Regions from separate parts of the Myroides profundi genome, predicted to be linked through region 3. Evidence: riboswitches for the same ligand, from Rfam matches in the RefSeq annotation. Region 3 holds a riboswitch; each other region holds the start of a gene.

Region 1 (8,426 bases), 2.0 Mb from region 3:
TGGCTTTAATGCTATTTGATCTACAGAGACAGCGATATACTCTGCATAAGCTCTACCATGTCCAGGAAAATTAACCATTCCAAAAACTGCATCTCCTACTTTATACTCCTTGACATTCTCGCCTACAGATTCTATAATTCCAGAGAAGTCCCATCCTAAAATAATAGGATCATACTGCTCTAAGAGATTTGCAATCTCTACTTTATTTGCTCTAGTCAGAGCATCTACAGGATTTACACTTAATGCCTTTACCTTGACTAATACCTCTCCGGTTTTTAAAACAGGAATATCAATATCCTGAATTTGAAGCTTATCTACACCTCCAAATTCTTTTAACACAATTGCTTTCATATAATAATTACTTTTACACAAAAATAAACTGATACCAAGCTTATTAATAGGTACATTTTAATTATAAATCAGTATATATATGGCAAGAGAAAATATATATCAACCTTTTGAAGTATTCTGCGAAAAGTTTGATTTTTGCCCTCTACAGAATAGATTATTTAACTTTTTCGAGTTCGTGTTTGTAATATCTGGAGAAGGCTACCACATCGTTAATAATAGTAAGAATAAACTTAAGAAAGGAGACCTATACTTAATTACACCTGAAGACAAACACTCTTTTGATCTAACTAAGCAATCTGAATTCTTAGTTATACGTATTAATGACGAATATCTTAAACAGTCTAGTGCTTTAACTATTAACCACCTAGAATGTGTCCTTTATTACGCTTCACATCTATCTACTTCTATCATAACTGATGAGGAAGATAAAGAAGTAATATATCAAATAGTACAAAACTTAATCCAGAGTATACAAAACCCTAAAGCTTATAACTGTGATTTACAGAGACAATATATTAATGCCATCATGATTATCGCTACTCGTAATCTAATGCACTATACTCCTAAAAACTTAGAAACTAAGGATGAGCGCATATTAGATATCATCGCTTATATTCAACAGCATATCTATGACTTAAAGCTACTCACAGCTCAGGTTATCGGTGATAAGTTTGGGTTTGCACCATCTTATATCGGTTCTTATTTTTTAAATCAATGTGGAGAAACTATGCAGCAGTATATTATCTCCTACAGACTTAAGCTGATTAAACATCGCCTGTTATTCAGTGACCATCGAATAGGAGAGATTGCTTCTGAATTTACGTTTACAGATGAGAGTCATGCTAACAAATTCTTTAAGAAACATGAAAGTATGAGTATGTCGGCTTATAGAAAGACATATCAAAAAAGATAATCTTTTTTATATCAGAAATAGTTGTAATTTCATTCTGAATAAGCTTTTCCTTTTTCTATCTCTTAAAAAAGGTTATGCTGTTATTCATCAAACCATTATAACGCTTTTTTAAAAAAGACTTTATGAAAAACAAAATCAATTAGCCAAGAGTAGGTATTATAACAAGTACAATTATCTTCTTTATCGTAGCCATAACTTTTGAAATATTTGAGCTAGCTTCTCTTCCTGGTCAGTTCTTTGGTACATTATTAGGAGTTGTAATTACAGCTATTATTACTGTTCTCTTATTACAAGGACAAACTAAAAGTGAAGAGTCTAGAGAACGTCACTTATTAGTATTTGAAAAGAAACAAGAAGTTTTCTTTCAATTCTTAACGCAACTAAATACAATCTTACAACGAGAATCTCTTAGTCCACACTTATCTACAGGTAAGAAGATAGAGAAAGAAGTTAATAACCTACACGATCTGATCTTTGAGTTTGGTTTTCTTCAAATGCATACCTCAGCAGAGACCTTTGATAAAATCTTAGTTCACGTAGGTAATCTAATGACTGAAAGTCATCAGATCAAAATAGCAGAAAACCAATCAGTAGAAAAAGTAGAACAATACTACTTAACGCTTACTTCAGATTTCTTTGCTATCGTATCACTACTTAAGCATGAATTATACAATGAATTTTCTCCTCATATAGACAGGGATAAATTAGATAGAATCATTCGTCTATCTTTCTAACTAAAATAATAAATAAGGCTCTTGTTGATCAACAAGAGCCTTATTCTATTAAATAGCTTCTACTAAACTTTCTTCTCTCAGTTTTTTAGAGACATTCACCATCGCTATAAGCGCTTTTTCAGTCTCTTCCCAATGACGCGTTTTTAATCCACAGTCAGGGTTTACCCATAATTGCTTAGTTGGTATATAGTTTTCTGCCTTTTTAATTAAATACAACATTTCTTCTTCTGTAGGTACACGTGGAGAGTGAATATCATATACTCCCGGCCCAATCTCATTTGGGTATTTAAATGCTGCAAAAGCATCTAATAAATCCATCTGTGAACGAGAACACTCTATCGTAATCACATCTGCATCCATAGCTGCAATATGCTGTATAATATCGTTAAACTCAGAATAACACATATGAGTATGAATCTGTGTCTCATTCTTCACTCCTGATGCAGAAATTCTAAATGCTCTTACAGCCCAATCCAAATAACCATCCCATGCTGCTTTACGCAATGGTAAACCTTCTCTTATCGCAGGCTCATCAATCTGGATGATTTCAATATTAGCACTTTCTAAATCTACTACTTCATCTCTAATTGCTAAAGCTATTTGAGTACAAGTCTCAGACCTTGGGATATCATTTCGTACAAAAGACCACTGTAATATCGTCACTGGCCCTGTCAACATTCCTTTTACTTTTTGTTTAGTCAATGACTGAGCATAAGCAGACCAAAATACTGTTAATGGCTTACTGCGATACACATCTCCATAAATAACAGGAGGTTTCACACATCTACTTCCATAACTCTGTACCCAACCATTCTGAGTAAAAGTAAATCCTTCTAACTGTTCTCCGAAGTACTCCACCATGTCATTGCGTTCAAACTCTCCATGTACTAATACATCTAGCCCTATTTCTTCTTGCCACTGTATAGCTCTAGCCGTCTCTTGTTTTAATAAATCTTCATACTGTTGCTCTGTAAGCTCTCCTTTTTTAAACTTAGCTCTCCACTGTCTTACTTCTGTCGTCTGTGGGAATGAACCGATTGTTGTTGTTGGAAATAAAGGAAGGTCTAATGCTTTATGTTGTAAGGGTTGTCTTGTACTAAACGGAGCTTTTCGTTGTGCATCCTGTTCTGTAATTCCTTGTACACGTTTTTTGACTGCTTCATGATGTATTAATGCAGATGTACTTTTATTGTGTTGAGCTATTTTATTCTCTTGATAAACTGATACACTCTCTCTATCTACAACACTCGCTAACTTAGCTAAATCTACTACTTCCTGAACCTTTTGTTTAGCAAAAGCAAGCCATTGCTTGATTTCTGATGTTAATTTCACCTCCCCTTCTAAATCAATAGGACTGTGAAGTAAAGAACACGATGTTGCTATGATGATTGTCTCTTTCCCTCTTCGCTCAATAGCTTTATCTATCAATGTTAATGATTGTTCATAATCATTCTTCCAGATATTACGACCATCCACCACACCTAGTGACAACTTTAAACTAGACGGAGCCTTATTAAGTATCTCTTCTAGCTGCTCTTCATTACGCACTAGATCAATATGTAATACTTCTACAGGTAAAGCTACTGCCAAGGAAGTATTATCTTCTAGCCCTCCAAAATAAGTAGCTACAATTACTTTAAGATCTGGAAAAGTAGATTGTATCGTATTGTAAAACGATGTAATTGCAGTTTTCTGTTCTTCTGTTAAATCAAGAACTAGAAAAGGTTCGTCAATTTGAATATATTGAACTCCTTCATCTGTCAGACGTTTTATTATTTCAATATATACTGGTAATAAACTATCTGCTAAGCTCAATACATTAAAGTCTTGTTCTTTTGCCTTACCTAATAATAAATAAGAAACAAGCCCTAAGATAACAGGCTTCGTCTCTATACCAATCTTTTTGGCTTCTTTATATTCATCTACTACCTTTAGTGAAGTTAATTCAAACTGTTGTCCTTTATAAAACTCTGGTACGATATAGTGATAGTTAGTATCGAACCATTTTGTCATTTCCATAGCTGTAATATCAAAACCTCCTTTTTGATACCCTCTAGCCATTGCGAAGTATAAATCTAGTAAAGACAGTTCTTCATTTGTACGAAGAGGTTGATACCTTTTAGGAATAGCCCCTAAGGTTAAACTCCAATCTAATACTTGATCATAAAATGAAAAGTCATTAGAAGGGATTAACGTGACACCTGCTGTCTTTTGTAATTGCCAATTTTGATAACGAATAGTTTGTGCAACCTGTTCTAACTCTTCTCTTTCAATTTTCTCAGCCCAATACTGTTCATTTGCTTTTTTCAGCTCTCTTTGGCTACCAATACGCGGATAGCCTAATACTTGTGTTTGCATTTTCACAACTTTTTAAAATGGTTAATTAATCACTTAAAAAGTTCTCTCTTCTTAATGCAATACGCGGTAGTGGGGAAACTCTAATAGATAAGGTATAGCTATAGTATACCATCTCTACATGATATAGAAACAGTGTATCATAGCATCAAACCTGACTTATAGCTCTTTACCGCGAAAGCATTGTCAATTCAAAAATGGCAGGTCTCCTGACTTATAACTACACTAATCGCCCTTCCCGATTTTATATCAGTGAGCATAATATGACTAGTATATTCAATGTTACTTACAGTTGCGCGACAGCTCGTGATTCTCACACGATTCCCTTTTAATCTACAGTTAAGTAAAACCTATTTTCGCTTGATGAAGTATTTTAAGAACAATCTAAAATTCTAAACAAATATACAATTACAGAATACAACCATTACAAACAAACCATAATTAAGAATAAATAACCATACAAACTATTTTATAAGATTTTAATTCTATTATCATTACATTTGGTACCACTAAAACAAAATATTATTCTGATGCATAACCTAGACGAGACCGATTTAAAACTACTTCGAATACTGTGTGATAATTCTAACCTGACAACAAAAGAGATTGCTCAACAAGTAAACCTATCTGCTACCCCAGTATTTGAGAGAATAAAACGACTAGAAAAAGAAGGTTTTATCAAAAAATATATTGCTTTAATAGATGCTGAAAAGCTAAATAAAGGTTTTATTGTATTCTGCAATATTAAACTCAAACAACATGAGCGTTTTATCAATAACAAGTTTGTTGAAGATATTATGCTTATAGATGAAGTCGTTGAATGTTATAATATATCAGGAGATTTTGACTTTATCCTAAAAGTATATGCTAATGATATGAAGCATTACCAAGACTTTGTATTTAATAAATTAGCCATGGTAGATAGTATAGGAAGTACACATAGTTCTTTTGTGATGAGAGAAATTAAGAACACACATAATATCTCTTTTTAACCTTAACCTATTTCCCTTACTAACTACATAAAAAAAGAATGACTTAGATAAATTTATCTAAGTCATTCCTAAAATTTACTGCCTAACAAATCAATTATCTTTTTCTATTTTCTCAATATTTCAACTTTTGTTGGAACAGGAGTACTAGTAATCTTAGAGTTATAATATTTACCTGTATCTATAATGATATTACCATGAAGACCAGTATATTCACAATCAAAATCCACACTGTTTTGACCATCTTTAGTTTTTATTAAAGTTTTAAGAGTTCCAGGGCTAACTCCTTCCACAAACGGTTTTCCGTATTCTATAACATGAGTTGCTAATTCACTAGCCTCAAATGTTTCAACTTTATTAGCCTTAAGAACCGTCATAACATCCCATGGAATTACATTCTTCTTATCAGCATTAAATGGCAATATTAACTCAGTAGTTCCTTTTGGTATAATCACCTTCATCTGTGTGTTTCTTATCTTGACATGCTAATAGAATAGTCAAAATAGATAAGGTTAAAATCTTAGTTTTTTTGTTCATTATTGTGTTTGATGTTTATATTTTGTTTTTCTTCATAATACTTCATCCAAATAACAATAACCTTTAAAAACAGTCAAATTAATTCATATTACTATTCAAATATTAATCAATTCATTTATACAACATAACAAATATTTTGGGCTCAAAAAACAAATCAAAAAATACATTATCACTTATTTACTAATCCCTTATTACGTTAAAATATTATACAAAAAAAAAGCCACATCTCACGATGTGGCTCTCTCAATTAAAAAGTAGTAAAAAATCGACAAAGATTATTTGTCTAGAAAGACTCAATCTATTGACACAATATAATTTTATAAATAGTTCCCAAATTAGCACGATGATTAACTATCTAAAAGTAAAATGTCGATAAACAGACTGAGTCAAGTAATTAATAATCTACTATAGAGATTGATTACACTATAGTATCACTTTCATTACTCTATATATAAATGGAAAAAATTATTCTCTCCAACCTCCACCTAATGCTTTATAAAGCTTAATAATGGCCTGCCATTCTAATAGCTGATCATTACTATGTGCTAATTGTGCATAAAGGTGTGCTTGTTCTGAAGTCAATACATCTGTATAATTCGTTGAAGAATGATACACTAATAACTTCTTCGTATAATCAACAGCTAAGGCTAACTTATCCACTTGTTGTTGTCTCATAGTCAGTTGCTCACCTGCCATCTCATAAGCATATAGTGCATCAGAGACCTCTTGCCCTGCTACTAACATTGTTTTTTGGAAGTTGTATGCTTTCTCCTGATAACTCGCTTTTGCTATCTCTAATCTTGTTTTGTTTTGTCTTTTATTAAAGATAGGCTGTAATAAACCTCCTGCTATATTAGCAAACAATCCTGTAGATGTAAACCAATCTTTAAACTCATAACTAGAGAATCCCGCTCCTCCTGTGATATTTAATGAAGGGTAGAATGCTCTCTTAGCCGCATTCACATCTTCAAAATACGCTGCCAACTCATACTCAGCTGCCATCACATCAGGTCTATTCTTTAGTAGATGTGCAGGTATCCCTATACTTGGTTCTATTGGTAGTTCTTGTACAGTTAAGTTAGCTCTATCTATTGTACCTACAGGTTTTCCTAATAGAACATTCAATGCATTCTCTACTTCTCTGATTTGGCGTTTTACCCCTGGTAGTGCAGCCTCAGCGTCATAGTAGTTAGCTTCACTCTGTACCACAGCCGCACCAGTTACTACATTGGACTCCTTCAACTTTTGCATTGTCTCAACATCTACTTTTCTATTCACTATCGTCTTTTCGATAATAGTTTGTTGTTGATCTAACGCCAATAATTGGTAATAATAATCCGCTATCTGAGCGACTATCTGAGTCTGCACAGCTTTTTGTCCTGCATCAGACTGAAGCATTCTATAATAGGCAGCACGCTTGCTACTCGCTAATTTTCCCCATACATCTATTTCCCAAGAAGTATTAGCGAATACATCATACTGTGTCGCATTCTTTACAAAACCAAACCCTTGAGGATAAGCTAATCTTGATCTTTTCACTCCTCCCCCTATACTTAAATCAGGTAAGAACGCAGCTTTAGATTGTTTTAATAACGATTCAGAAGCATGTAGCCTTTCTATCCCCATCTTCAGGTCTAGGTTATTTTCTATTCCTTCTGTTATTAGCTCTTGTAGCTTTGCATCTTTAAACAAAGTCTGCCAAGGCATCATGCCTATACTTAATGTATCCCCTTCTTGGGTATCTCGATAAAGCTCTTTTGCAGCAATATCTAAGTGCTGATAACTCTGTGTGGATTGGCATGAAGCCAACATCCCTATAGCTAGAGCACCTATATATATTTTATATGTCCATTTCATGATTCTTCTGATTTATCGCATTGACTTAAGTCATTGTGTAACGTATAAGCGCATCCATAGATACACTTATACGTTTCTCACTTTATAATTACACTTACTCTTCTTCTTCTAGTACAGGAGCTCCACTTATTTTCTCTTGTAACGCCTGGAACACAACAAATAATGAAGGAATAACTAATACCCCAATCAGTGTACCAATCAACATTCCTCCTACCGCAGCTGTACCAATTGACTTATTACTCAATGCTCCTGCTCCTGTCGCCATCATCAGCGGTAATAATCCAAATATGAAAGCAAACGAAGTCATCAGGATAGGTCTTAGACGAATACGCGCTCCTTCAATAGCTGCTGCTGCAATAGACTGACCTGACTGTCTTCTCTGTAGCGCAAACTCTACAATCAGAATAGCATTCTTCGCTAATAGACCAATCAACATAATCAAACTAATCTGTAAGAATATATTGTTTTCTATTCCGAATAGCTTAGCGAAAATAAAAGCTCCTGCTAACCCTATTGGTAAAGAGAACAATACTGCCAATGGAAGTATATAACTCTTAAACTGAGCACTTAATAAGAAGTAAACGAATAAGATAGACAACACGAAAATAATAACAGTCTGGTTACCACTACCACTCTCTTCTCTTGACAATCCTGAATACTCAAAACCATACCCTTGTGGCAAAGTCTGTG
Region 2 (8,426 bases), 650 kb from region 3:
TCTCTTCTGAATAGGGATATGGATCTGTAAAATTTAGAAGAAAATCATTAATAAACTTATTCATTCCTCCTGGATATTGAGCTCGCGTATCTGTCGCTTGGAACGGTCTACTACTTGTATCTGACGTCACTTTCTGATGAGTTGACTTGGCTTGAATAGCAAGTGTACCCACTAGTAAAAAAAGAATACAAGACAAGCTGATCCCTACTCTATTTCTCCATGGACTATTGTTTTTTGTAATCATGATGAATCGCTTCTTTGTCAAGTTAAAGTTGAAAGAGCTCGTTACTTGTAACTCATGCTGTTTATAAGTCTGAGCTAATAATAACTGTAAATATGCTCCTGCTTCTTCTTGAGAAGAAACGCTCGAGTCATCTGCTAAAAACTCATGGTTTAACGCTATACAAGTCTTATAATAATAGAATATTGGGTGAAACCAAAAGAGCACTTTTAGCATCTCTATCAATATAATATCTAAGCTATGTCTCTGCTGTACGTGTACTATCTCATGTTGCAATATTTTATTGTCTTCTGACACTTCTTCTGTTATAGGAAAGTATACAATATTTCCAAACGAGAAGGCATTTGTGATTTGACTAGATAAAACTATCGCTACATCATTGAATTCTATACTAGTTCCTTCCTGTCTTAACATTCTAATTTTGATAGTTTCGACAACTAACTTAGATAGTGAGAATAATATACCTATCAGATATAACACCCCTATTCCATAAGACCAATCTATAGTAGAATTAACCATCACCTCCTGTTTAGGAGTTTCCATAATGACATCGTTTAATTCTTCTAAAGTTTGATTCCATGATACCATCTCCACATCTGTAGAAATAGTAATAAACGGTAAAAAAAGCCCTATAAGCAATGTCCCTAGTAGGTAATATCTCTTAAAGTAATGTGCTTTACTATTCTCTAACAACAGTTTATATATCACTAGTGAAGCAATGAGAATAAGTGTGATTTTGGATAGGTATAATAACATAGCTATTTCGTTTTTAACTGTTCATCTACTATTTTTTTTAATTCTTCTAATTCATGTTTACTCATCTTACTTTTTCTAGTAAAAAAAGAAGCAAAACGCAAAGCAGAGTTATCAAAGAAGTTCTCTACCATGACGTTAAGATGTTTTTCAAAGTAATCGTCCTTCGCTATTAAAGGGTAGTACTCTCTAGAGTTACCATAAAGTTTATAATCAATAAACCCTTTGTCAACTAATCTTTTTAATAACGTTGCCACTGTTGTTTGAGCAGGTTTAGGCTCTGGGTACTTTTCCATAATATCCTTTGTAAATGCCTTCTCCATATCCCAAATATATTCCATTAGTTGTTCTTCTGTTTGTGGTAGTTTTATCATTCTCGTACAGTTGTAATATGTTCTAATATTCCTTTTTTATAATGCTTTACTTGTATTAATCTCCCTTTTATATCATAGATAAACCAAGATCCTGTATAGTAATAATGCAAACCTTTATTAGTCTTGACCAATATAGTTTTACCGATCGCTTCTACTTTATGATTAGGGTGATAAAAAGTAGTATGAGCTATAGAATCTCGGATCACTTCTTTTTTATACAGCTTTCCATCTCGCTTATACCTCCATATCCCTTTCTGAAAACCCTCATTGTCGTATTTTCCACGTTGTACTTCCTGCTTTCCCTCGACTGTACTTTTAAACACCCAACGTCCTACCTTCTCTCCTTCAACCTTCTGATTAATCTTACAAGAACTGAAAGATACAATTAGTACAAGACTAAAAATGAATACACTATACTTCATAATACCGATATTTGTAGATGTTGTTCTACAAATATAGAACACTTGCTTAGAAAAACAAATATTCACATCATTATTTTAAAAATAAGTACATAAAAGAGCTATTTCTTATTAGTGTTTATTTTTAAACTAATTATCGTTTTCGTTTAATTTGCTAGGGGATTGCTTGAGGGTTCCTTGCACCTTTCTTCGACAAAAGTACCTTCTGGGCAAGAAAACCCCTAGAAATCTCCTAGGAATCCCCAAGAAAGTGCAAGCTGAGCGTACATATCTCATTTATAAACAACAAAGTCAAAAGCAGCTGTATTAATAAAACCTATTTTGCTTTAACATATTGCTGACCATACATTAAGGTAATACAATTATTATTATAACTATTTTGAAGTAAAAACTGCTTTATTTTTTATTTCTAATACCGACAACTCCTATTAACAAATTTATCGTAAATCACTAAATAACAACAAACTAAAAGTAAAAAAAACTATCAAATAAATATATATTTTAATAATTTTGTACCACTAATATTCATTCCATGAAAAAAGCTATAACTAACATTTTAAGTACTTTATTAGTATTTACAACTATAGGATGTAGTTCTGATAGTAACAATTCTAATGAAGAAGGCACCATCGATTCAGGAAAAGAAAAAACAACTGTATTAGATATTTATACTAATATAGATACCTTTAAAGATGGTAATGATTCTTACAAGGTAAAGTTTGCCTATGACAGTCAAGGTAAAGTAACTAATCATTACATGACCTATGAAGCTATAAGAAACAATCAATTAGTATTAAGTTCTAAAACTGAATGTTCGTATTACTATGACAATCACAACCAACTTACTCAGATCAAAGAAGTCAATGACAAAGGTAAGATGATTAAAAACTTCGTCTTCGAATACGATAATAAAGGACAGATGATTAAAAGTTCTGATCTAGATTATGATAATGAACTGCTCTTCACTCATAATAACAAAAAACAAATAATAACAGCCACTGATATTAACACCACCACTAACTTTAAATATGACAGTAACGGCAACCTAGCTAATACATTTATGATAGACAATGCTAACATTGTAGAGGCTTATACTTATGATAACAATCCCAACCCTTTTAAGAATATGCCTGTCAATGTTCCTCTACATTTTCAAAAAACAACAGCTTTTGATATCATGTATTACTACAAACCTATTAATAATGTGACTACTTATAATCAAAATAACACCACAAAAGGAAATGTAGAGTATGAGTATAACAAGAATAAATACCCTAAAAAAAGCATTACTACAAATAACAATGGAGTTGTTAAAGAAGAGTTCTCTTATAAAGATATAGAGATAATTAAAACGAAATAATAGCTATAATTCATACAAATTCAATTTCAATAATCATATATATACAACATTCTCTTATCAATATTATCCTCCTTAAAACTAGTAAGTTTACTCAATTTTTCTATTCATAACTTAAAAAGTTGAGAGAATATCATATTACCTATAAGTGTAATCAAACAAAAGTATATCTTTAAGACTTACTAAACACTTACAAATTATGATTAGAAATATTACTTTTTTTACTTATTTATTAGTTGCTATAAGCATAAGTAGTTGCTCCTCAGACAATACAACTGAGAACAACAAAACAGTCACTGTATTAGAATATTACAAAAAGATTAAAACAGAAAACAACAATATTTTAATCTCTGAAATAACTTTTGAATACAATAATAATGGCAATGTAATAAAACATAATACTGTAGATTATTTTAAGAAAAAAGGATATGAAAAGTTATTCTATCTAAATAAGTCAGAAACAAATTATACTTATAATACCTCTAACAAGCTTCTTCATTTAGTGGAAAAAGATTCACTAGGAAAAATCAAAGAAGATGATGCTTTAGTATACAATGACAAAGGAATCTTAACTAAAGTAATTTCAAATAAGTACAGCAACTCTAGCTATGAATACAAAACGAATAGTAATAATCAAATTTACTATGTATATCCTATAGCTTCAGAAAATAAAAGTAACATAGAATACTTCTATGACACAAAAGGCAATGTAACCAGTGTCAAATTAGAGGAGTCTACTTTCCCAAGTGAAGAATTCACATATGATGAAGCACCTAATCCTTTTAAGGATATGCCTATAAATTTATCCGTATTAGAATATCGTACTGCATTCTCGCCTATTATATACAACTATAACCCGTCTAACAATATAAAGACAAGTAAAAGTTTCGTTTACCCCTTAGAGACTAAGGAATACCAATACAATAAGAATAATTATCCAACATATACTAAGACGATAAATCACAACGAATATATAATTGAAGAGTTTTTTAACTATAAAACACTTACAGTAGAAAAATAATACAGAATAAAAGGACTTAAAACATTCTAATACCATTCATTTATAAACATCCTTAAATGCTACTTCATAATTATCAAAAGCAACTAAATAAAATATTAGTAAACAGCATAACCACTAGTATCTCAGATATCCAATGGAGTACAGAAAAAAATGACTACAATGCCTGTACTTTCTATTTCAACAATAAAAAAGTTATATATAGAGAAGCTAAAATAACACCCAAAAAGGTAGGCTATTTCGTAGCCATTTGGCAACGTGATCATGATGGGAAGACTATTCCTTATCATATCACAGATGATTTTGACTATTTTATTATCGCTACTCAACAAGGATACTTTCTATACCCAAAAGAAGAATTAGCTAGGCTTCATATCATCTCTACTGAACAAAAAGAAGGCAAAAGAGGAATGCGTGTCTATCCTATTTTAGAAACGGAGATGAACAAGCAAGCTTTAAAGACTTTTCAATCTCATCTGCCTTTTTGGAATAATTTTTAAAGATTCTATAATAAAATACCATTAACAGAATAAATACATTCCATTAAGCTTTTTTTATATATTTGTAACGAGACTGGTTATCATTGTGATACGAAAAAGGGAATTAGGTGAAAATCCTAAACAGACCCGCTGCTGTAAGCTCATAAATAGTAACGAATCTAGCTATCCACTGTCGCATAGATGGGAAGGATATTCGTTATGAGCAAGTCAGAATACCTGCCATTCTAAAATAAGTTTTGATGTTTTCGGGGGATGAAACATAAGGCGTTCTATGATATAGTCATTGGCAACAATGATTTTGACGCATTTATATCTACTCCAAATGTCAAAATCAACTAGCCAAAAACTAATATGACAAAAACAAAATTACTAGTACTAACCACTGCGTTATGTATAGCGAATACTGCTATATATGCACAGACCCCTAAAGACAGTATCACTGCTCTAAATGAGATCGTGATACAAAAAGAAGTCTTTCGAGATCTTATACCTGTACAGACACTAGACGGAGCTAAACTTCAACGTCTTAATAGTTATAGTGTAGCTGATGCTCTACGATACTTCGCAGGAGTGAAGATCAAAGATTATGGTGGTATGGGAGGACTAAAGACAGTAGACGTTCGTAATATGGGTACTCATCACGTAGGAGTATTTTATAACGGGGTACAAGTAGGCAATGCACAGAATGGAATCGTAGACTTAGGTAAGTTCTCCTTAGACAATATCGAGACTGTAAAACTATACAATGGTCAACGCAGTGCTATTTTCCAATCTGCTAAAGAGTTTGCATCTGCTTCTACTGTATATCTACAAACTAAAAAACCTGTCTTCCAAGAAGGAAAAGACGTAAATATATCAGCTAAATACAAGGCTGGTTCTATCCAATTAGTCAATCCTTCTGTACGTACAGATATCAAAGTAAACAACAATATTAGTACCTCTATCAGTGCTGAGTATATCTATTCTAATGGAGATTATAAATTCAGACAAAAACGCCATAATATAGATGGTTCTGTAGCTTATGATACTATTGGTCATAGAAAGAATAGTGATATAGAGGCTTATCGAATAGAGAATACATGGTTTGGAAAAACAGATAAAGATACTTGGCAAGCTAATTTATATTACTATCAATCTGACAGAGGGTTACCTGGTGCTGTAATCAAAAAAAGTGATGTCACTCTTGAAACAGAAAACATCAATGAACGCCAACAAGACAAAAACTTCATGGCACAAGGAGAATGGACTAGATTTGTTTCTGATAGGTATCAATTCCAACTCAAAGGGAAATATGCTTATGATGAGATGCATTACTTATCTCGTAAGACGGTAGGCTTCGAAGGAGAAGAGGTAACTTACAATCCACAGTTTGACAATACCTATTTTCAACAAGAATATTATCTATCTGCAGCACACCTATACAAGCTTACAGATATATGGGATGTTTCCTTATCTACAGATTTACAATACAATAAGTTAAACGCAACACGTAAGGGACAAGGAACTCCGTTCTCTTATCCTGAGCGCTATACATTCTTGACTTCACTTGCTACATCCGTAAACCTAGGTAAAGTAAAGGCTCAGGCTAATATACTAGGAACATTTACAAAAGAGAAAGTACGTTATAACTTTGAAGCACCTGATCGTCAGTTTTGGGCACCTTCTGTGTTCCTAAGCTATAAACCATGGGATAATGAGGACTTAGTCATTCATTCATTCTATAAGTATATTTATAGACTACCTACATTCAATGATCTTTATTATACTCAATTAGGTACAGCGAACTTAAAGCCTGAAGCATCTAGACAGGTTAACTTAGGTTTTACTTATAACAAACAGTTTCAACAGTCTCTTTTTGAAGAAGTACATCTGTCTGTTGAGTCTTATTATGCTAATATTACAGATAAGATTATCGCTACTCCTACTTCTAGTATGATGAGATGGATGATGACTAACCTAGGAAAGGTAGAAAACTACGGAATAGAAACTAACTTAGGAACTACCCTAAAAATCATGGAAGACTTAAAGTTAGGAGTAAACCTAACTTATGAATATACGGTTGCCAAAGACAAGAGTAAAACGCTATATGGCAAGCCTTCTTATTACGGAGATCAGATACCTTATGCTCCATGGCATTCAGGATCTTCTATTGTCAGTCTAGACTATAGAGATTGGGGGCTTAACTATAGTTTTATTTATGTAGGAGAACGTTACAATGGTAATAAAAACAATATCAAGCGAAATGAAATACAGCCTTGGTATACGCATGATATTTCCTTACTTAAAAGTTTTCAGTGGAGACAATATCACTTTAAAGCAAGCATAGAGGCTAATAATATTGCTAATCAATATTATGAAGTTGTGAGCAACTTCCCAATGCCAGGACGTAACTTCCGTTTCACTTTAAGCTTTGACCTATGAAATTAAACAAAATAATATTCCTTGCATTAGCATTACTAACATTAGTAAGTTGTCGCAAAGATGAGATGATATTCTTATCTGATAGTTCACAAGTATCTATTCCTATTACTACTGATAAATACAGTGGTTTCTACCTGCTTAATGAAGGTAATATGGGAATGAACAGAGCTTCTATAGACTTATTTGAATATCACAACGGAACGTATACTAGAGATATCTTCTCAGAAAGAAATCCAAATATTACTAAAGAACTAGGTGATGTAGGTAATGACATCAAGATATATGGTACTAAAGCTTATGCTACTATTAACGTATCAAACTTCATAGAAGTATTTGACGTAGAAACTGGTAAACATATTAAACAAATCCATGTACCTAACTGTCGTTATTTAGCTTTTAAAGATGATAAGGCTTATGTTAGCTCTTATGCAGGAAAAGTAGAAATAAATCCAAATGCAGAACGTGGTTTCGTAGCGGAGATAGATACCTTATCACTAGAAGTAACTAGACGAGTAACGGTAGGTTATCAACCTGAAGAAATAGTCATTAAAGGAAACAAACTATATGTAGCTAACTCTGGAGGATACCGTGTTCCTAATTATGATACTACAGTATCAGTGATAGACATTCCTTCATTTACAGAAACCAAAAAGATAGATGTAGCCATCAACTTACATCGTATGCAAATTGATAAAGCTGGAGACATCTATGTTTCTTCAAGAGGAGACTATTATAATGTAGAACCTAACTTGTATGTAATAGACTCTAACTCTGACCAAGTGAAGCAGAAGCTTGACATACCTGTGTCTAATATGACTATGGATGATGACAAGCTATACTACTACGCTACTTCTTATAAACATAACACAGGAGGTAATAATGTGTCGTATGGTATTCTTAATACATTGACAAAAAAAGTTATTACCGATAATATCATCACTGATGGCACAGAAAAAAAAATACAGATACCTTATGGAATAGCAGTCAATCCTGAAACTAAAGAAATCTTCATGACTGACGCACAAGACTATATAGGAACAGGTTTTGTCTACTGTTTCTCTCCTGAAGGAAAGCTTAAATGGAAGACAACTGGAGGTAATATACCTGCTCATATCGCATTCATTAAAAAATAAACCAATAACTTAATATGAAAACAAAAAGATTAAAACTAAGCCTAATAGCTACTCTATGCTTATCAGCTATTACTTTTTATAGCTGTTCTAGTGATGACAACACTCAACAAGAAGAATTTGTTGACTCTATATCATATAACTATAGTGACGTAACTAAGGTATTAGACTTTCTTCCTGCTCCAGGTCAATTTGTAAATGATTTACCTAAAT
Region 3 (8,426 bases):
TTGTTTTAAAGATATCCGCAAAGTAACTACTCACAATGACCTTAAAACCATAATCAGATAAAGCCCATGCTGCGTGTTCTCTACTACTCCCACACCCAAAATTATTACCAGCGATTAATATCTCACCAGCGTATTTAGGGTTATTTAGAGAGAAGTCTTTTTTCTCACTACCATCATTATTATATCTCCAGTCTCTAAATAGATTATCACCGAAGCCTTCTCTGTTTATACTTTTTAAGAAACGAGCAGGTATGATCTGATCTGTATCTATATTCTCTATAGCTAATGGAGTAGCGGTAGATGTTATCTTAGTTAAGGCTTGCATATTCATTCATTTTAGAGTAAGTAATCTTTCCTTCTACAGCTACGATAGCTGCTGTTAATGGGCTTGCTAATAAGGTACGAGCTCCTTGTCCTTGTCTTCCTTCGAAGTTTCTATTCGAAGTAGAAACACAGAATTCGCCTGATGGTATCTTGTCTTCATTCATCGCTAGACAGGCAGAGCAGCCTGGTTGTCTAATAATAAAACCAGCTTCTTGGAACACTATATCTAGTCCTTCTTCTTTTATCTGAGCGACTACTTTTTGTGAACCAGGTACTATTAGAGCATTGATGTCTTTAGAGATTTGCTTCCCTTGAATATAAGAAGCAGCTACTCTAAAGTCTTCTATTCTAGCATTCGTACAACTACCTATAAATACGTGTTTAATCGGTATCGTATCAATAGCCTGACCTGGTAATAATCCCATATAATTAAGAGCTTTCTCTTCTGATTCATTTTTATTGAATGGAATGAACGTATCTATGTCTATTCCCATACTTGGGTTAGTACCATAAGTAATCATTGGCTTGATATCTTCTGCATTGAAGTGATATTCAAAGTCAAATTGTGCATCTTTATCTGTTGGTAATGTCTGCCAATATGCTACTTTTTGATTCCATTCTTCTCCTTGAGGAGCAAAGGTTTTGTCTTTTACATAGTCAAAAGTAGTTTGGTCAGGAGCTATCATTCCTCCACGTGCTCCCATCTCTATACTCATATTACAGACAGTCATTCTTCCTTCCATACTCATCTCTTCAAATACGTTACCAGCATATTCACAGAAGTACCCTGTACCCGCATCTGTACCTACCTGAGAGATGATATATAAGATCACATCTTTTGGCTGTACGTGAGCATTAAGTTTACCACTTACGGTGATACGCATAGTCTTAGGCTTATTCATTAAGATACATTGACTAGCGAATACTTGCGCTACTTGGCTCGTCCCGATACCAAATGCAATAGTTCCGAATGCGCCATGAGTAGAAGTATGACTGTCTCCACAGACCATACTCATACCTGGCTGAGTAATACCAAGTTCGGGTGCGATAATATGCACTATCCCTTGGTATGGATGTCCTAAATCATAGTAAGTAATGTTGTTTTCCTTACAGTTAATTGCTAATTGTTCTACTTGCTGTTTTGATAAAGGATCTTTAATGGGTAATTCTTGATTTAGAGTTGGTACATTGTGATCCACTGTAGCGATGATTTGTTGTGGTCTAAAGACAGGAATATCTCTCTTCTTTAGTTCATCAAAGGCTTGTGGACTCGTTACCTCATGAATTAGATGTTTATCTATATATAATATATCCGGACCGTTCTCAATACTTTCTACGACATGGGCATCCCATACCTTGTCAAATAATGTTTTTGGTGTTTTACTCATTTTCTTTGTTTGTTTAGGCGTGTTTAATAATCTGGTTCTGTGTGTACATATTCATAATGGCAAATAAGTCTACTTCGGTTACTTCTTTTTTAGTATCTGCTACGCCTAAGAAATATTCGTATAAAGTATCTAATTCGGTTTTAGTAACGTCATATCCGATATTCTTGAAGCGGTACGCTAAGGCTGATCTACCACTACGCGCCGTTAGAATGATAGAAGAAGCGTCTACACCCACATCTTTAGGGTCTATAATCTCATAAGTGTCTCTTCGTTTAATCACTCCATCTTGATGAATACCAGAACTGTGAGCAAAGGCATTCGCACCTACAATAGCTTTATTCGGTTGGACTACCATTCCCATCGTAGAAGAAGTCAGCTGACTTAAATGATTTAACATCGTTGTATTAATATCGGTATGAAAGCCTAAATTCTCATGTTGTTTTAAGATCATGACCACTTCCTCTAAAGCGGTATTACCTGCACGTTCACCTATACCGTTGATTGTACATTCGATCTGTCTAGCCCCATTGATTATTCCAGCGATAGAATTAGCAGTAGCCATACCTAGATCATTGTGACAGTGACATGATAAGATGACGTTCTCTATTCCTTTGACATGATCTCTTAAGTACTTTATTTTGTTTCCATAATCTGTAGGTAGACAGTATCCCGTAGTATCAGGGATATTGATCACTGTCACACCTGCTTGGATTACTGCTTCACAGACTTTCGCTAGATAAACATTATCAGTTCTACCAGCATCCTCAGCGTAGAACTCTACATCGTGCACATACTTTTTAGCATAGGCTACAGCTTCTGCAGCACGATCTATAATAGCCTCTTGTGTTGAGTTAAACTTGTATTTTATATGTGAGTCAGATGTACCGATACCTGTGTGTATTCTTGGTTTTTGTGCAAACTCTAATGCCTTAGCTGCCGAATCTATATCTTTCGTATTCGCACGAGTAAGTGCACATATTTTAGCGTTTTTAACGATTTTACTAATCGCCTGAACAGCCTCAAAGTCACCAGGACTAGAAATAGGAAAACCTGCCTCAATCACATCAACACCTAATTCATCGAGTTGCTGAGCAATAGCCAACTTTTGTTGTTTATCTAGTTTACAACCAGGTACTTGTTCTCCGTCTCTTAATGTGGTGTCAAAAATCTCAATCTTTTCAGTTTTCATATTTTATGTTTTTAAATAACTTTAGACAAAAGTGTATAAAAGCTTTTTGTTAACTTTATCAAAAAAACAAAAACTACAATGTTAAAAAACTGATTTAGTTATTTAAGTTGTTGTTTTTGAGTTTGTTAAAATATTTTTTATTACAATGTCAAATTGGGGAAAAGACTGGTTATTTATATTGATAAAATCTTTGACAAGGTCAGAGAAACGTCAATTTACTTTATATGTGAATAGGTTGCAGAATAATGCAGATGCTAAATTCATCTCACTATTTAATGCGATGGATAAGATGGAGGAGTATGATGAGCAAGTTATTCTCAAACAAAAAATAACGAGTAAACAACAATTATCCAACTTAAAAGCAAATCTGTATAAAGCTATTTTGGCTAGCCTTCGTATGAATCCTAGTAAGAAAAACGTAAGAATACAGATACGTGAACAATTAGATTTTGCAACCATTTTGTATCAAAAAGGATTACATAAGCAAGGGCTAAAAATATTAGATAAGGCGAAACAAATCGCTTTAGATGTAGAGGAGAAGAGCCTGGCTCTAGAGATTATAGAACTAGAAAAGGTAATCGAATCTCAGTATATCACTCGTAGTATTACGGGGCGTGCAGACGAGCTTATCGCACAGTCTAATGACCTGATTATACAGAACTATTATGCGACTAAGTTATCTAATCTATCACTGAAGTTCTATAACGAGATGCTTACCTCAGGGTATGCTAAGAGCGAGGAAGATAAGCAAGAGCTAATTACCCGATTTAGTGATCAGCTCTTAGATATAGATGTGAAGATGCTTAACTTTAGAGAGAAGTTATGGTACTTTAAAGCGCATGTGTGGTTATGTTTTCTAATCCAAGATTATCACAACGCTTATAAATATGCTAAGCTATGGGTAACACTATTCTATGAGCATCCTAAGATGATACAGAGTCATCCTATATGGTATTTAAAAGGGAACTCTTATTTATTTAAAATCTTATTGTTGTTTAAATCTGTAGATAAATATATCTATTGGAATGCTAAATTAGAAGAACAATTGGCTTTAGAGAGCTTCCCTCAGTCTATGAATATAGATTCTCAGCGATTCTTATTGCAGTTTAGTAATAAGCTGAATATAGAGTTTATACAACAGACTTATAATGGAAGTCTACTTTTCGTAAAGCAATTACAGCGTGGACTTAATGAATATGTGAATATGATCGATGAGCATCACTTCCATATTCTATATTTTAAAGTAGCTTCTTTGTATTTCGGATACAAGAAATATGATGATTCTCTTGCCTATACAGAACGAATTCTGAAGAATTCTGACTACTCTGTACAGGAAGATTTACTATTTCATACTCGTATTTTATCTCTAATGGCACAGTATGAGTCAGGGAAAGATCAGCATTATGAAGACTTTATTAAAGCCAATAGAGCCTTGATGAAAAAGATGAAAAATAAAACACAGATACACGATACCTTTATGAGTCTATTCGAAGGACTATTAGGAGCATCGGTTAAAGATCAGAAGCTTGTGTTAGAGCGATTTGTAAAAGAAACTGAAGAGCTCTATACGAATAGATTTTATGTGAGAAGTATTCTCTATATAGATGTCCTAAATTGGGCAAAGAAGAAAATAGTTTAACTTAGATATATTGACTTATCCAATGATAAAAGCCACATAGACTTCTTAGTTTATGTGGCTTTGTTTGATTAAAATGTGTTGGATGTTTCAAAAGAATTACTATCTTCGCCACAGTATTAGAAAATAATACAGTATTAATTCCATAGAAATAGGTTATACTTAGTTGTATATGAAAAGGGAATCGTGTGAGAATCACGAACTGTCGCGCAACTGTAAGTAACTCATTAATTTTTTATCCAAGTGATCCACTGTTATTACTTAAGTAATGGGAAGGACGATAAAAAATAGTTACAAGTCAGGAGACCTGCCTAATTCTGTTTATAGACTATGCTTTCGCGGTTTAGAGCTTTATGTCAAGTTGGAATGTGTTTATTATTTAATCCATGAGATTATAGTCAGTATAATCTAGGATGAGCGCATTGTATCTTTTCATTTAATTCCAAATCATTTTTTCGAATAGCAGTTTGATAGATTTCTATCTAGTCTATAGTATTTCTGAATACTGTAGGATTAACGAATATAACTATGTTAATAGAAGCAGAGATAGAAGAACGAAAATCGAAGGCAATCACTAGTGTCTTTAAGGTAGTATTCCCAGATACTACTAATCATCATAATACCATGTTCGGTGGACGAGTAATCATGATGATGACAGAGACAGCATTTATGACTGCTACTCGTTTTTGTAGAAAGAACTTTGTGATTGTTAGTAGTGATAAGATTGACTTCAGAAAGCCGATACCAGCTGGCTCATTAGTAGAGATGGTAGGTGAGGTAGAGTCTATCGGGAATACGAGTATTCGCATCCGTGTCAATGTGTACAGAGAGAAGATGAGAGAGGATGAACGCATCCAAGTAGTGACAGGAGTATTTACGCTCGTAGCATTAAATGATAATTTCAAACCGATATCTATATTAGACTAGGTTTTATACAAGTAAATTTTGTAAGCATCTTACATTTTTTAGTTTTTGGTAGGGGGATAGACAGGTTAGTGTCTATCCCCATTTTTTTTGACTCCTTTTAACCCAGAATCAGTGATAGACAGATAAACGAAAAGTAATTATACAAAATAGCTCTGAATTAGTGATACAAGCATACTATAGTATGGTTTTAGAGCTAATGAAAGAGATATGAAGTAGAATTGCTTTGTAGTATTTGGCTAACGCTTATTCTGGGTTTAATCTAGTCTTTGAGATCTAAACATTGGCCTTATTATAGATATCTAACTCCATTAATAAACTTTTTATAAGAGGTATCATCATAAAAATAATCAACTCTTTTTTTTACTTTTTGATTCAAAAATTGACCTTTTATAACGAGTTTTTATAGATTATACTTCCTTTTTTTTGATAATTAGCTCTGTAAAGACCTATAATTAGCTCTTTTTGAAAAAAAAGATGACATTTTTTTTAAGAGTGATTTTTGTTTAATATGTTGGTTTACAGTGATTTGTTTGTTTTTTGTGTAGAATGAACACTTTCTTTATATCCCCTTAAAGCCTTATAAACAGTAGTTTGAATGCAATTCCTTCGACAGTTCGTGGACAATAACCCGTATTTAGTGGGCAAAAGAGGTCATTAGTCGAAGAAGTATCCTTTTATTAACCATGTATTCTCCTTGGATATAAGGTTAAAATAAATTTGAGAAGTAGTGAATCTGTCAGAGAATGTCTAGGATTTTAGAAATGGACTTTATAGTTTTGGATTCACTTGTAAAAACCCAATAGACATCACACATGAGAGGATTATTAAAAATTGTATTAGCTGTAGTATTAACTACAACAACTATGACTGTATATGGTCAAAAAAAGAAAAGGAACGCAAAGCAGTATAATAGTGTTGAGGTATATCGTGGCAATGATGTTATTCAAGATTTATTAAAAACGGGAAGAGATACGGTTTTTACGAGACATTATTTAAGCAGCTTCTTAGTAGACTCTACGCGTTTATGGAAAGAGGAAGTAACGTATACAGGAGAAAAACTGGACGATAATAAATATAAAATGTCTGCCCAGAGTATGCTTAAAGAAAAGAATTCGAAGGAGCTAAAGTTAAATACTGAAAGTGAGAAGATATATCATCAGAATAAATCAGATGCTGTTTATATATTGAATAGAAGATATCTATTAGACGGGCTAGTAGAAGAAATAGTTCATCAGAATAAACAATACACTGTCAAATGTATAGATAAGGTAGGGAATGTGTTGAATGAAACGGGATGTCTTCGCTATTCTCAGACACCTTTCCCAGTTGAAAAAATAGAAAAGCTTCAACGCAATCTACAAAAAACAATAACTAATTTAATTAGCAACAGTAAAGGTAAGTTACCTCGTTATATGGTGTTAGCAATTGAAGCAGATTACGAGAGTCAGCGTTGGAATCTAGCTTTAGACTTTCCTAAAGAGTATAAGTTAGGTTCTGATATGCATACAAGTCTAGTAGCTGCTATAGCCCATGTATTAAATAATGAGAAACTAGAAGAATATCATTTTGATAAAGATATTAATGGTAATTATTATAATAGAACTATGTTTATCCCATTATCTTTTAGTAGATAGAAGTAGTTATAGACTAAAGGACTTTAGATTATTGAAAATATAATGTTTTGAAGAAGGAATGATCTAAAAAAATAGTAATAGTCATCTAGGTGGTAAGTCATTTAAAATAAGAGTAATCTTGAATAACAAATCTTCAGATAATGAGGAAGTGGAAAAATACATTTATAGTTATATAATATTAAATTATAGAATAAAGAAATAGATATGATAATGAGACAAATGCAATTAAATAGAATAACGGCGTTAATACTTTTTTTAATTTCAGTATTAGGATATGGTCAGGGGGGACCAGCTTCTGATGCGCTTATAATTAATAGGCAGCTTTTAAGTGGATATGATATTGTAAAAGAGTTAAATAAGCAAGAGAAAGATACATTGTTTACTAGATACTTTAACAGTATTAATGCTGTAGATTCTGTATCTACGTGGGACAGAGTAGTGAAGTATACAGGGAAAAGCCTAAAGGATAATCAGTATTTACTAATGACTAAGACTTATAAGCTTGATATAGAAACAAGAAAATTAGTTAAAGAGGAAGAAAGCAAAAGAACTTTATTAGATAAGAAAGGAAAGAAACAGGTCTACATAAGAAAGCAATTCTTAAAAGGGGGACTAGTAGAAGAGTATAAGAGTGATAAAGGGAAGGAGACTATTGGCTGTTATGATAAAAATGGAGCTAAGTTAAACGATAAGGGATGTCTGCTATATAGTTATTCTAAATTTCCAGGACATAAGTTTGAGGCTTTATCTATAGATGTAAAACAGGGAATACAGAATCTTCTGTATAGTTCTAAAGGAAAAATACCTTCTTACATCTTACTGAATATAGAAGCGGATTATCTAAGTAAGAAATGGTTTGTAACATTTTCTTTTCCTGAAGACTATAAAGTGAGTAATCATTTGTACTCGGGTTTAGTGATTAATATTCTTAATGCCCTAAATAGTTTAAAAATAGAAGAGTATCACTTTAATAAAGATTTATACGGTAATTTCTATAATCGTAACTATACTATTCCTTTGACATTTATAGCGCACCATGGATAGTTATAGTGTGTTAAATGATAGAATGTAAGTTTTGTATAAAATATTAATAATAAGTTAAAGTTTTATCCGTTTTGTCAGATAATGTCTAGGATATACGGAGTGGACTTTCTAGTTTTGATTTTATATGTAAAATATTAAACCACACCTCAATGAAAGTATTATTTAAATCAACGCTATTATTTGTAGCTATAGTTATATCTTCACTTGGTTATAGTCAGACTACACCAGGCGGAAGTGCCCTTAGACAGAGTCGAATGAAATTTACGGGGAATGATATTATTAAG

The links. A riboswitch is a leader RNA that binds a small molecule or an ion and turns the genes downstream of it on or off. The one in region 3 is predicted to bind cobalamin.
Region 1: another riboswitch for cobalamin. It lies ahead of metE (5-methyltetrahydropteroyltriglutamate--homocysteine S-methyltransferase); the one in region 3 lies ahead of MPR_RS04615 (acyl-CoA thioesterase).
Region 2: another riboswitch for cobalamin. It lies ahead of MPR_RS01630 (TonB-dependent receptor); the one in region 3 lies ahead of MPR_RS04615 (acyl-CoA thioesterase).

The regions. Positions count from the first base shown of each region.
Region 1 covers NZ_CP010817.1:3,041,027-3,049,452, forward strand. Annotated here, with positions in the region: gene MPR_RS13345 (NADP-dependent oxidoreductase) at 1-351, opposite strand, end outside; gene MPR_RS13350 (AraC family transcriptional regulator) at 431-1,264, shown strand; gene MPR_RS18955 (hypothetical protein) at 1,759-1,998, shown strand; gene metE (5-methyltetrahydropteroyltriglutamate--homocysteine S-methyltransferase) at 2,047-4,356, opposite strand; cobalamin riboswitch at 4,536-4,723, opposite strand; gene MPR_RS13365 (Lrp/AsnC family transcriptional regulator) at 4,884-5,345, shown strand; gene MPR_RS13370 (hypothetical protein) at 5,450-5,803, opposite strand; gene MPR_RS13375 (TolC family protein) at 6,345-7,736, opposite strand; gene MPR_RS13380 (efflux RND transporter permease subunit) at 7,831-8,426, opposite strand, start outside.
Region 2 covers NZ_CP010817.1:357,802-366,227, reverse strand. Annotated here, with positions in the region: gene MPR_RS01660 (M56 family metallopeptidase) at 1-997, opposite strand, end outside; gene MPR_RS01655 (BlaI/MecI/CopY family transcriptional regulator) at 1,000-1,368, opposite strand; gene MPR_RS01650 (hypothetical protein) at 1,365-1,790, opposite strand; gene MPR_RS01645 (hypothetical protein) at 2,320-3,147, shown strand; gene MPR_RS01640 (hypothetical protein) at 3,344-4,165, shown strand; gene MPR_RS01635 (MepB family protein) at 4,222-4,662, shown strand; cobalamin riboswitch at 4,720-4,900, shown strand; gene MPR_RS01630 (TonB-dependent receptor) at 5,014-7,083, shown strand; gene MPR_RS01625 (YncE family protein) at 7,080-8,216, shown strand; gene MPR_RS01620 (hypothetical protein) at 8,231-8,426, shown strand, end outside.
Region 3 covers NZ_CP010817.1:1,007,931-1,016,356, forward strand. Annotated here, with positions in the region: gene leuD (3-isopropylmalate dehydratase small subunit) at 1-325, opposite strand, end outside; gene leuC (3-isopropylmalate dehydratase large subunit) at 309-1,712, opposite strand; gene MPR_RS04605 (2-isopropylmalate synthase) at 1,726-2,901, opposite strand; gene MPR_RS04610 (hypothetical protein) at 3,047-4,540, shown strand; cobalamin riboswitch at 4,674-4,866, shown strand; gene MPR_RS04615 (acyl-CoA thioesterase) at 5,066-5,464, shown strand; gene MPR_RS04620 (hypothetical protein) at 6,277-7,098, shown strand; gene MPR_RS04625 (hypothetical protein) at 7,303-8,142, shown strand; gene MPR_RS04630 (hypothetical protein) at 8,292-8,426, shown strand, end outside.